Regions from separate parts of the Bradyrhizobium sp. LCT2 genome, predicted to be linked through region 1. Evidence: predicted binding sites of a transcription regulator. Region 1 holds the regulator's gene; each other region holds the start of a gene.

Region 1 (2,199 bases):
CTGCGCGACGGCGTTGCGGGCATTGCGCAATTGCTCGCTCGTCGTCTGCGTTGCCTTGCGGGCATGGTGCGACTGCGCGGCGAAGGCTTGCGATGCCGACGCGGATGCTGCGATCAGCGCCACCGTGACGGTGCTCAAAACGATCTTGCGCATTGATTGCCTCCTCGATCTCCAGGGCCACGAAGCGATGAGGGCTTTCTGCGGCGTCGCGAGGATGTAGCGCTAGAGAGGGGCCGGATAATCTGAGCAAAACCAGAAAGACTATCCAGCCGGAGCGGACAATCGTCCGCTCCAATCGTCAACGACGCGGGTCGCCAACCGGCGGGCCGCGCTTAGGTGATTGCTTGAGCATGATCTCCGCGCAAGCGCGTCCTGCGCTTGCCGCGAGGGAAAACCGCTGCGCACTTTGCGCTAACGCGGCCCTCCAGTCCGGATCACGCTCAGTACTTCCGGTACAGGCCGATCAGCTTGCCCTGAATCTTCACCCGGTTGGGCGGCAGGATGCGGACCTCATAGGCCGCATTGGCGGGCTCGAGCGCGATCGAAGCGCCGCGGCGGCGGAAGCGCTTCAGCGTCGCTTCCTCGTCGTCGATCAGCGCCACCACGATGTCGCCGGTGTCGGCGCTCTCATTGCGCTGGATCAGCGCCATGTCGCCGTCGAGGATGCCGGCTTCGACCATCGAGTCGCCGCGCACTTCGAGCGCGTAGTGCTCGCCCGAGCCGAGCATGTCGGGCGGTACGCTGATGGTGTGGCTGCGGGTCTGCAACGCTTCGATCGGCGTGCCGGCCGCGATGCGGCCCATCACCGGCACCGCGACGGGGCGTTCGCCCTCGTCCGCGCTGGAGCTCGCTCGCACCTTGCCGAGATTGCCCTCGATGACGCTCGGCGTGAAGCCACGGCGGTTGCCAGCGGCGGCCTGCAGCTCGGGCAGCTTGATCACCTCGATCGCGCGGGCCCGGTTGGGCAGGCGCCGGATGAAGCCGCGCTCCTCCAGTGCGGTGATCAGGCGATGGATGCCCGACTTCGAGCGCAGGTCGAGCGCGTCCTTCATCTCGTCGAAGGAGGGCGGCACACCGCTTTCCTTCAAACGCTCGCTGATGAATCGCAGAAGCTCGTATTGTTTGCGCGTTAACATCTCGACCAAATCCCCCGGTTGATGTCGTTCGATTCCGAGACGGTGAATTCAGCGGCGAGCCGCCAGATGCTCGAAACAAATCATGAACGGACACTATATGTTCGATATGTGTTCCGCAACTGCTTAATTTACCGTGAACGCGACAAAGTTCGCGGAACGCGCAGGACCAGTGCGTTCAGGCGGGCAGTCGCAGCACCTCGCAAGGCGCGCCTGCCTCGGCCTTCGGCGCGAACGGCGCGCGCACGAGAAGTGCCTGCGCCGCAGCGAGATTCGCAAGCAGCGAGGAATCCTGATGATTGACGGGAAGGGCGACAAGCATGCCGTCGTCGCGCCGCTCCAGGCGCGCACGAAGATAGTCCTCGCGCCGGTCATTGGCGCCGACATCGCGGCCGAGCACGGCGCGCTCGCGACGATGGTGAATCACGGCGCGGCCCGACAGGGCGCGAATCAACGGCACCATGAACAGGAAGCCGCACACATAGGACGACACGGGATTGCCGGGCAGGCCGATCACCCCCATCGCCCCTAGCCGGCCGTGCATCATCGGCTTGCCCGGCCGCATCGCGATCTTCCAGAACGCCATCGCAATGCCTTCGGCCTTCAGCGCCTGCTGGACCAGATCGTGGTCGCCGACCGAGGCGCCGCCGATCGTGATCAGGATGTCGGCGCCGCTCTCTCGGGCACGGCGGATGCCGGCTGTGGTGGCCTCCAGCGTATCGGCGGCAACGCCGAGGTCGATGGTATCTGCGCCCTCCTGGCGGGCGAGGGCGTGCAGGGCATAGCCGTTGGAATAGACGATCTGGCCGGGGCCCGGCGTGGTGCCCGGCATCACCAGCTCGTCGCCGGTGGCGAGGATCGCGACCTTCGGACGGCGGCGGATGGGCAGGTCTGGATGGTTCATCCCGGCGGCGAGCGCGAGGTCGCGCTCGGTGAGCCGGGTTCCCTTGCGAAGGAGCACGTCGCCCTCGCGGAAGTCGACGCCGGCGGGCCGGATGTGCCGACCGGCGATAGCGGCTTCCTTGATCGTGATGCGCTTGCCCTCGGCGACCGTATCCTCCTGGAT
Region 2 (2,199 bases), 4.1 Mb from region 1:
CCTGCTTGGCGCAGATCTGCTTGGCCATCGGGGAGACGTTGTTGTTCATCTCCTTGTCGACGGTCTCGTCGGTGCAGTGCTGCATGGTCATTTCCGGCATCTGCGAGCCGGTCCTGACCATTTTCAATTCCCACAGGCCGGCCTTGCGCACCGGCAGATCGTCGGCACTGGCGCCGCCTGCCGACACCACAAGGCAAAGGGCCGAGCCGAGCAAAGCAAGTTTGCGCGTCATGTGGGAAGCTCCCGGCTGAGAGATCGCTGCGTTACGAAAACGCCTCAGTACAGCGTGCGGATCGGCTGGTTGGCGGCGCCATAGGGCACCCAGCGGCAGGAGAACGAGATGTAGCCGCCCTCATAGGCCTGCACGCCGAGGAATTTGACGACCTTGCCGTACCGCGCGCAATGATCGACCGCGACCTGCCGCGCATCGACCTGATTGGCCATCGAATAGGCGATGATGCCGCCGGTGTCGTTGCCCTTGAACGGGGGCACAGGAAGGATATCGGCGCGCGCCGACTGGCCCGCCATCATACCCAGGGCAAGAAGGCCCGCGGCCGCAATGATTCGCATTCCCGTTACTCCAATTGGTTGGCGCCAGTTTACGGTGCCGGGACGGAAGTGAAAAGAACTGAAGCCCTGTCGGATGCGACGTTCTGGTCAACTCCTGGCCAAGTGTTGCCGCGCTGCACTTGACCTCACCCGCCCTTCGCGGCACCGTCCGACCTCCGCAGATCATCTGTCTGGATTGCCCATGCGCGCCTCGACCTCCCTGAAATCGCTCCGCTTTGCCGCCGTGCTCGGCCTCATGTTCGGGGCGCTGTCGCTCGGTGAGGCCAGGGCCGCCAATCCGCTGGAGCTGAATTTCTGGCTGAGCGGACCGCGCTATGACGGCAATGTGGCAGATTGCGACAAGGCGCTGCCGACGATCGCCACCCAGTTCTGGGAGAAGGAAAGCGCCTTCTGGAATTCCTCGTTGAAGATCACCGGCTTCTCCGCCGTGCACGAGACCGCGTTCCGACCCTGGCAGTCCGACAATATTCCGCGCCGCTATTGCACCGGCGAGGCCATGCTGAACGACGGCAAGGTGCGCAAGGTGCATTTCTCGATCATCGAGGATGGCGGCTTCGCTGGTTACGGCAATGGTGTCGAATGGTGCGTGGTCGGGCTCGACCGCAACTGGGCCTACAATCCGGCCTGCCGCGCCGCCAAGCAGTAATTCGACAGCCCTGATTCGGACCGGGCCACCGGCCTGACGAGGGCCGCCCGAATTTTGTTCTTGAAATGTTCTCATCGCCTGCTAGGCTCGATTGCACAGTCTAGTTGAGGGGCGTCGCCATGTTTCATTCCAGATTGCATTCGTTCTCCCGCCTGATGATCTCGCTGACCCTGGCCTTGACCTTTGCCGCCGGGCTGGTCTTGCCGGCGGGCGTCGCGACAGCGCAGGACAGGCGGCAGAACGCGCCCGGCGAATTCGATTTCTATGTGCTGTCGCTCTCGTGGTCGCCCTCCTTCTGCGAGGAGGCGGCGGAGCGCGGCGGCCGCTCCCAGATCCAGTGCAGCGGCCGGCCCTATTCCTTCGTGGTGCACGGGCTGTGGCCGCAATATGAGAACGGCTTCCCGGAATATTGCCAGCGGCCGGCGCCGCGGCTGAACCGCAGCATCGTCTCCTCGATGCTCGACCTGATGCCGGCGCCGGGCCTGATCTTCAACGAGTGGGACAAGCACGGCACCTGCTCGGGGCTCGCCGACCGCAGCTATTTCGAGACGATCAGGAAAGCGCGCGCCGCGATCAAGATTCCGGCCGAATATCTCGAATTGTCGCAGGCCAAGACCGTGGCGCCTGCCGACGTCGAGGAGGCCTTCATCAAGGCCAATCCGGGCCTCGGCAGCGCCGCCGTCTCGGTCACCTGCAACCGGACGCGGCTGTCCGAGGTCCGCATCTGCCTCAGCAAGGACCTGCAATTCCGCGCCTGCGAGGAGATGGACCGCCGCGCCTGCCGCCGCGACCAGGTGACGATGCCGCCGATCAGGGGTGGGTAGCTGCTAAATCAGCTCCGTCATTCCGGGGCACGCGAAGCGTGAACTATGGTGCGCAGTTCGGTGCTACGTACCGCCCCGGAATGACGGGAGTTACTTTCATCGCGCGATGTCGTAACTCTCCGCCATGAACTACCGTCACGCCTTTCATGCCGGCAACTT
Region 3 (2,199 bases), 3.8 Mb from region 1:
TTGGGCAGATTGTTTTGCAGCACATAGGACAGGCCGAGATTGGACAGAACCTGCGGCTCGTCCGGCACGATCTTCAGCGCGGTCGCGTAATATTGCTGCGCCTCTTCGTTGCGACCGAGCTGGTCGAGCGCCGCGCCCTGCGCCGACAGGATGCGCCAGTCCGGATCCTCCGGCGTATGCGCGCGGCTCAGAACGTCGAAAGCCTGCTGGAAATTGCCGTTGTCGGCGAGCGCGCGGCCGTAGCCGGCGAGCAGCGCCTTGTTGCGGGGATGGCCGAGCACGGCCTGCTCGAGCACCGCGACCGCCTGGGCGCTCTGCCCGCTCTCGCGCAGCGCCTTGCCGTAGTCGAGCGCGACGTTGGGATCGCTGGGCTTGGCGCGATAACGCTCGCGCAGTGCGTCCATGTCCGGCTTGCCGTCTGCCTTGCTCGCGGCTTCCGACTTGCCGCCGAGCGCGCCGGTGATGTCCTCGATGCCAGTGGTCTGACAGCCGCCGAGGGCAAGGAGCACAAGCGCGGACAGCAGATATCTCGCCGGGCGAGAGGCAAGGGACAAACGCTTGGACATACTCTGATCACTCGGCGACTGATCAGGGATGCTTACCGATTAACGCTAAATTCCCGTTAAGGACGTGAGCCCCGCAGTCTAATCGGTGAACTCGGCGCCGAACTCGCACCCGATGCGCCAGCGCAGGCGGCACTGGCGGGAATAGTCCGGCGCGAAGATGATGGTGAATTGCGGCGGCACTTCCAGGAATTCCGCCACCACTTTCACGCCCCCGTCCGAAATATCGGTGATCGTGCAATCTCGCGGCAGCGAGCCCGCGCCAAAGTGAATCTTGGCGAGCCGGCTGCACACCCGACGTTCGCTTCTCCGGCGATTTGCAAGCATTTTGATTGTTCACTTGTTAGATCACGGCCCATCCCGCAGCCCTAGGAGTAGCGGACATTCGTTGGGATGTGCTGAGGACAGAAGCTTGCATTCGACGCGTAGTGTCCGCGTCCTGTTTACGATTGGTTAGGGCTTGCGCGGCGCCGGATATGTTCCCGTATTGTTCTTGCGGAGGGTGGCCGGCTCTGCTACCCTCGATTGTGCGAGAGGGCAGGCTGGTTCGGCATGGTTCAACGGGTTTCTACCGTCGCCTTTGAAGGGATCGAGGCCCGCGCGGTCGACGTGCAGGTGCAGGTCGCGCCGGGCCTGCCGGCCTTTGCCATCGTCGGCCTGCCGGACAAGGCGGTGTCCGAGGCGCGCGAGCGGGTCCGCTCGGCGCTGATCGCCTCGGGCCTGGCGCTGCCGGCGCGGCGGATCATCGTCAATCTGGCCCCCGCCGATCTGCCCAAGGAAGGCAGCCATTACGACCTGCCGATCGCACTCGGGCTGATGGCGGCAATCGGCGCGATTCCGCCGGATGCGCTGACCGGCTTCACCGTGCTCGGCGAGCTCGGCCTCGACGGCTCGATCGCGCCTGTGGCCGGCGTTCTTCCCGCCGCGATCGGCGCCAATGTGCGCGAGGAAGGCTTGATCTGTCCGGCCGCCTGCGGCTCGGAAGCGGCCTGGGCGAGCCCGGACATCCAGATCATCGCCGCACAATCGCTGATCCAGATCGCCAACCACTTCAAGGGCACGCAGGTGCTGTCGCGGCCCTCGCCGAAAGTGCACGAGGCCGCCGCCTCAAAGCTCGACCTGCGCGACATCAAGGGCCAGGAAAGCGCCAAGCGGGCGCTGGAGATCGCGGCCGCCGGCGGACATCACCTGCTGATGATCGGCGCACCCGGCGCCGGCAAGTCGATGCTGGCGGCGCGCCTGCCCTCGATCCTGCCGCCGCTGTCGCCGGGCGAGCTGCTCGAGGTCTCGATGATCGCCTCCGTTGCCGGCGAGATCGAGGGCGGCGCGCTGACCGCGCGGCGCCCGTTCCGCTCGCCGCATCATTCCGCCAGCATGGCCGCGCTCACCGGCGGCGGCATGCGCGCCAAGCCCGGCGAGATCTCGCTCGCGCATCAGGGCGTGCTGTTCCTCGACGAGCTGCCGGAGTTCGATCCGCGCGTGCTGGATTCGCTGCGCCAGCCGCTGGAGAACGGCGAGGTCTCGGTGTCCCGCGCCAATCATCGCGTCACCTACCCTGCCCGCTTCATGCTGGTCGCGGCGATGAATCCCTGCCGCTGCGGCAACGCCTTCGAGCCCGGCTATGCCTGCAAGCGCG
Region 4 (2,199 bases), 1.0 Mb from region 1:
GCCGGCTCCTCGCCGTCGGCGTCGCGCTCAGGGGTGCCGGCCAGAATCTGCTCGGCGATCAGGCCGGAGTTCTGGCGGATCGCGGTCTCGATCTTGGCGGTGATGTCGGGGTTGGCCTTCAGGAACGCTTTCGAGTTCTCGCGGCCCTGGCCGAGGCGCTGGCTGTCATAGGAGAACCAGGCGCCGGACTTTTCGACGATGCCGGCCTTGACGCCGAGATCGAGGATCTCGCCCATCTTGGAAACGCCCTCGCCGTACATGATGTCGAACTCGACCTGCTTGAAGGGCGGCGCCAGCTTGTTCTTCACCACCTTGACGCGCGTGGTGTTGCCGACCACTTCGTCGCGCTCCTTGATCGCGCCGATGCGGCGGATGTCGAGGCGGACGGAGGCGTAGAACTTCAGCGCGTTGCCGCCGGTGGTGGTCTCCGGTGAGCCATACATCACACCGATCTTCATGCGGATCTGGTTGATGAAGATCACCATGGTGTGGGACTTGTTGATGGAGGCCGTCAGCTTGCGCAGCGCCTGGCTCATCAACCGCGCTTGAAGTCCCGGCAGCGCATCGCCCATCTCGCCCTCGAGCTCGGCCTTCGGCACCAGCGCCGCGACCGAATCGACCACCAGAACGTCCACCGCACCCGAGCGCACCAGCGTGTCGCAGATTTCCAGCGCCTGCTCGCCGGTGTCCGGCTGCGAAATCAGCAGCTCGTCGATGTTGACGCCCAGCTTGCGCGCATAGACCGGGTCGAGCGCGTGCTCGGCGTCGATGAAGGCACAGATGCCGCCCTTCTTCTGCGCTTCCGCCACCGTGTGCAGCGCCAGCGTGGTCTTGCCCGAGGATTCCGGCCCGTAGATTTCCACGACGCGCCCCTTCGGCAGGCCGCCGATGCCGAGCGCAATGTCGAGCCCGAGGGAACCGGAGGACACCGCCTCGACGTCCATCGACCGATCGTTCTTGCCGAGCTTCATCACCGAGCCCTTGCCGAACTGGCGCTCGATCTGGGAGAGCGCGGCGGCCAGAGCTTTACTCTTGTCCATGGAAGATCCTTCGACGATACGCAGGGCAGTTGCGGACATTGGGTCGTGCTCCTTATGGCGAGGATTCGCTAGGGGGACAAACGATTGGCGAGGCGGGCCGGCGATAAAAGCAATGTACCCCATTTGTTCCTGGTTCGCAATATGTTCTTTTGCGGATTTCGGTACTGTCCGTATTTAACCCCCAGTGTCCTAAGCTGAATTCGGAAATGTCCTAATTTGTTCTTGATCGGACACAACCTGTTCATGCGCGTATTGGATTAACTCGTTATGGGTGTAGCGTATAAGGGCCGGGGCGTTCCGCCAGAAGAACACCCTGACCACCAGAAGAACACCCTGAAACGTTCACTTTGGAACAGAAGGCAGGCTGACTGCATATTAAGCTCGCAAGAACTCAAACCCTGCGGTTAGGACCCGTAAAGACCAAGACGAGGTTGTGTCATGAGGCAGCGCCGTCGTTTCACGCAAACCGTCCCTCTTGAGGAGCGACTTTCCGAAGAAGCGAAACGTCTCCGCGAACGGGCCAAAGCCCTCCCCCATGGTCCTCAACGAGAGGACCTCCTGCGCAAAGCCCGCCAAGCCGAGATCGGCTCGCACATGAGCGAGTGGCTCACATCGCCGGGGCTTCAACCGCCAAAGCCAGCGTAGGCGCAAGGCACGCCTCAGGTATCGAGTTGCCCGGCATAGATCCGGATTCGTCCCGGCGTGGTCATTCGCAGCCTGCCCTGAAGAAAGACCATGTAGCCTAGCGCGATCAATCGGGCGCGATGTTTGGCAGGGATCGCAGGCGCAGCGCTATTTGCAGCCGCATGACCGACCGCGAGCAAAGAGGCGAACTCTTCATGGGTGAGCTTTTTCGCTTTTGCGGTCATGACCTCAGCATGAACCGCTTCGGCGATCCTGCATGTTCGGTTTTGCTCAGATCCCTGGAAATAAATAAATAAAGGCCGCCTCAGTTGGCGGCCAGTAGTCCTGTTTGTCGGCGGCTCCTTCGCTGATTCCCAGTGTTCCAGGCTGAATGACGTTGGGGTCCTTCTGGAGTTCGATCGGCATTAAACCGAATTGGGTCCTGATACCCCTCCGCGGGTGTCCTGCTCCGGCACAATGAACCTTGGCATAGGGTGTGCAGACGAAGGATTACCGGGGTTTTGCATCATCCCCC

The links. Region 1 encodes LexA, which represses DNA repair genes until DNA is damaged. Its sites were predicted from a motif close to TGTTCNNNNTGTGTTCNG; they were not measured.
Region 2: EI171_RS42650 (ribonuclease T2) is a predicted target of LexA. The motif match lies at 1,272-1,289, and genes of this name have one in related genera.
Region 3: EI171_RS05810 (YifB family Mg chelatase-like AAA ATPase) is a predicted target of LexA. The motif match lies at 1,041-1,058, and genes of this name have one in related genera.
Region 4: recA (recombinase RecA) is a predicted target of LexA. The motif match lies at 1,172-1,189, and genes of this name have one in related genera.

What each region holds. Positions count from the first base shown of each region.
Region 1 is NZ_CP034432.1:4,889,995-4,892,193, forward strand. It holds gene EI171_RS23610 (hypothetical protein) at 1-153, opposite strand, end outside; gene lexA (transcriptional repressor LexA) at 441-1,136, opposite strand; gene glp (gephyrin-like molybdotransferase Glp) at 1,312-2,199, opposite strand, start outside.
Region 2 is NZ_CP034432.1:9,037,486-9,039,684, forward strand. It holds gene EI171_RS42635 (DUF3617 family protein) at 1-232, opposite strand, end outside; gene EI171_RS42640 (hypothetical protein) at 277-570, opposite strand; gene EI171_RS42645 (hypothetical protein) at 752-1,216, shown strand; gene EI171_RS42650 (ribonuclease T2) at 1,336-2,040, shown strand; gene EI171_RS42655 (23S rRNA (adenine(2030)-N(6))-methyltransferase RlmJ) at 2,165-2,199, shown strand, end outside.
Region 3 is NZ_CP034432.1:1,074,390-1,076,588, reverse strand. It holds gene EI171_RS05820 (tetratricopeptide repeat protein) at 1-566, opposite strand, end outside; gene EI171_RS05815 (PilZ domain-containing protein) at 645-890, opposite strand; gene EI171_RS05810 (YifB family Mg chelatase-like AAA ATPase) at 1,116-2,199, shown strand, end outside.
Region 4 is NZ_CP034432.1:3,871,056-3,873,254, reverse strand. It holds gene recA (recombinase RecA) at 1-1,079, opposite strand, end outside; gene EI171_RS18585 (hypothetical protein) at 1,700-1,909, opposite strand.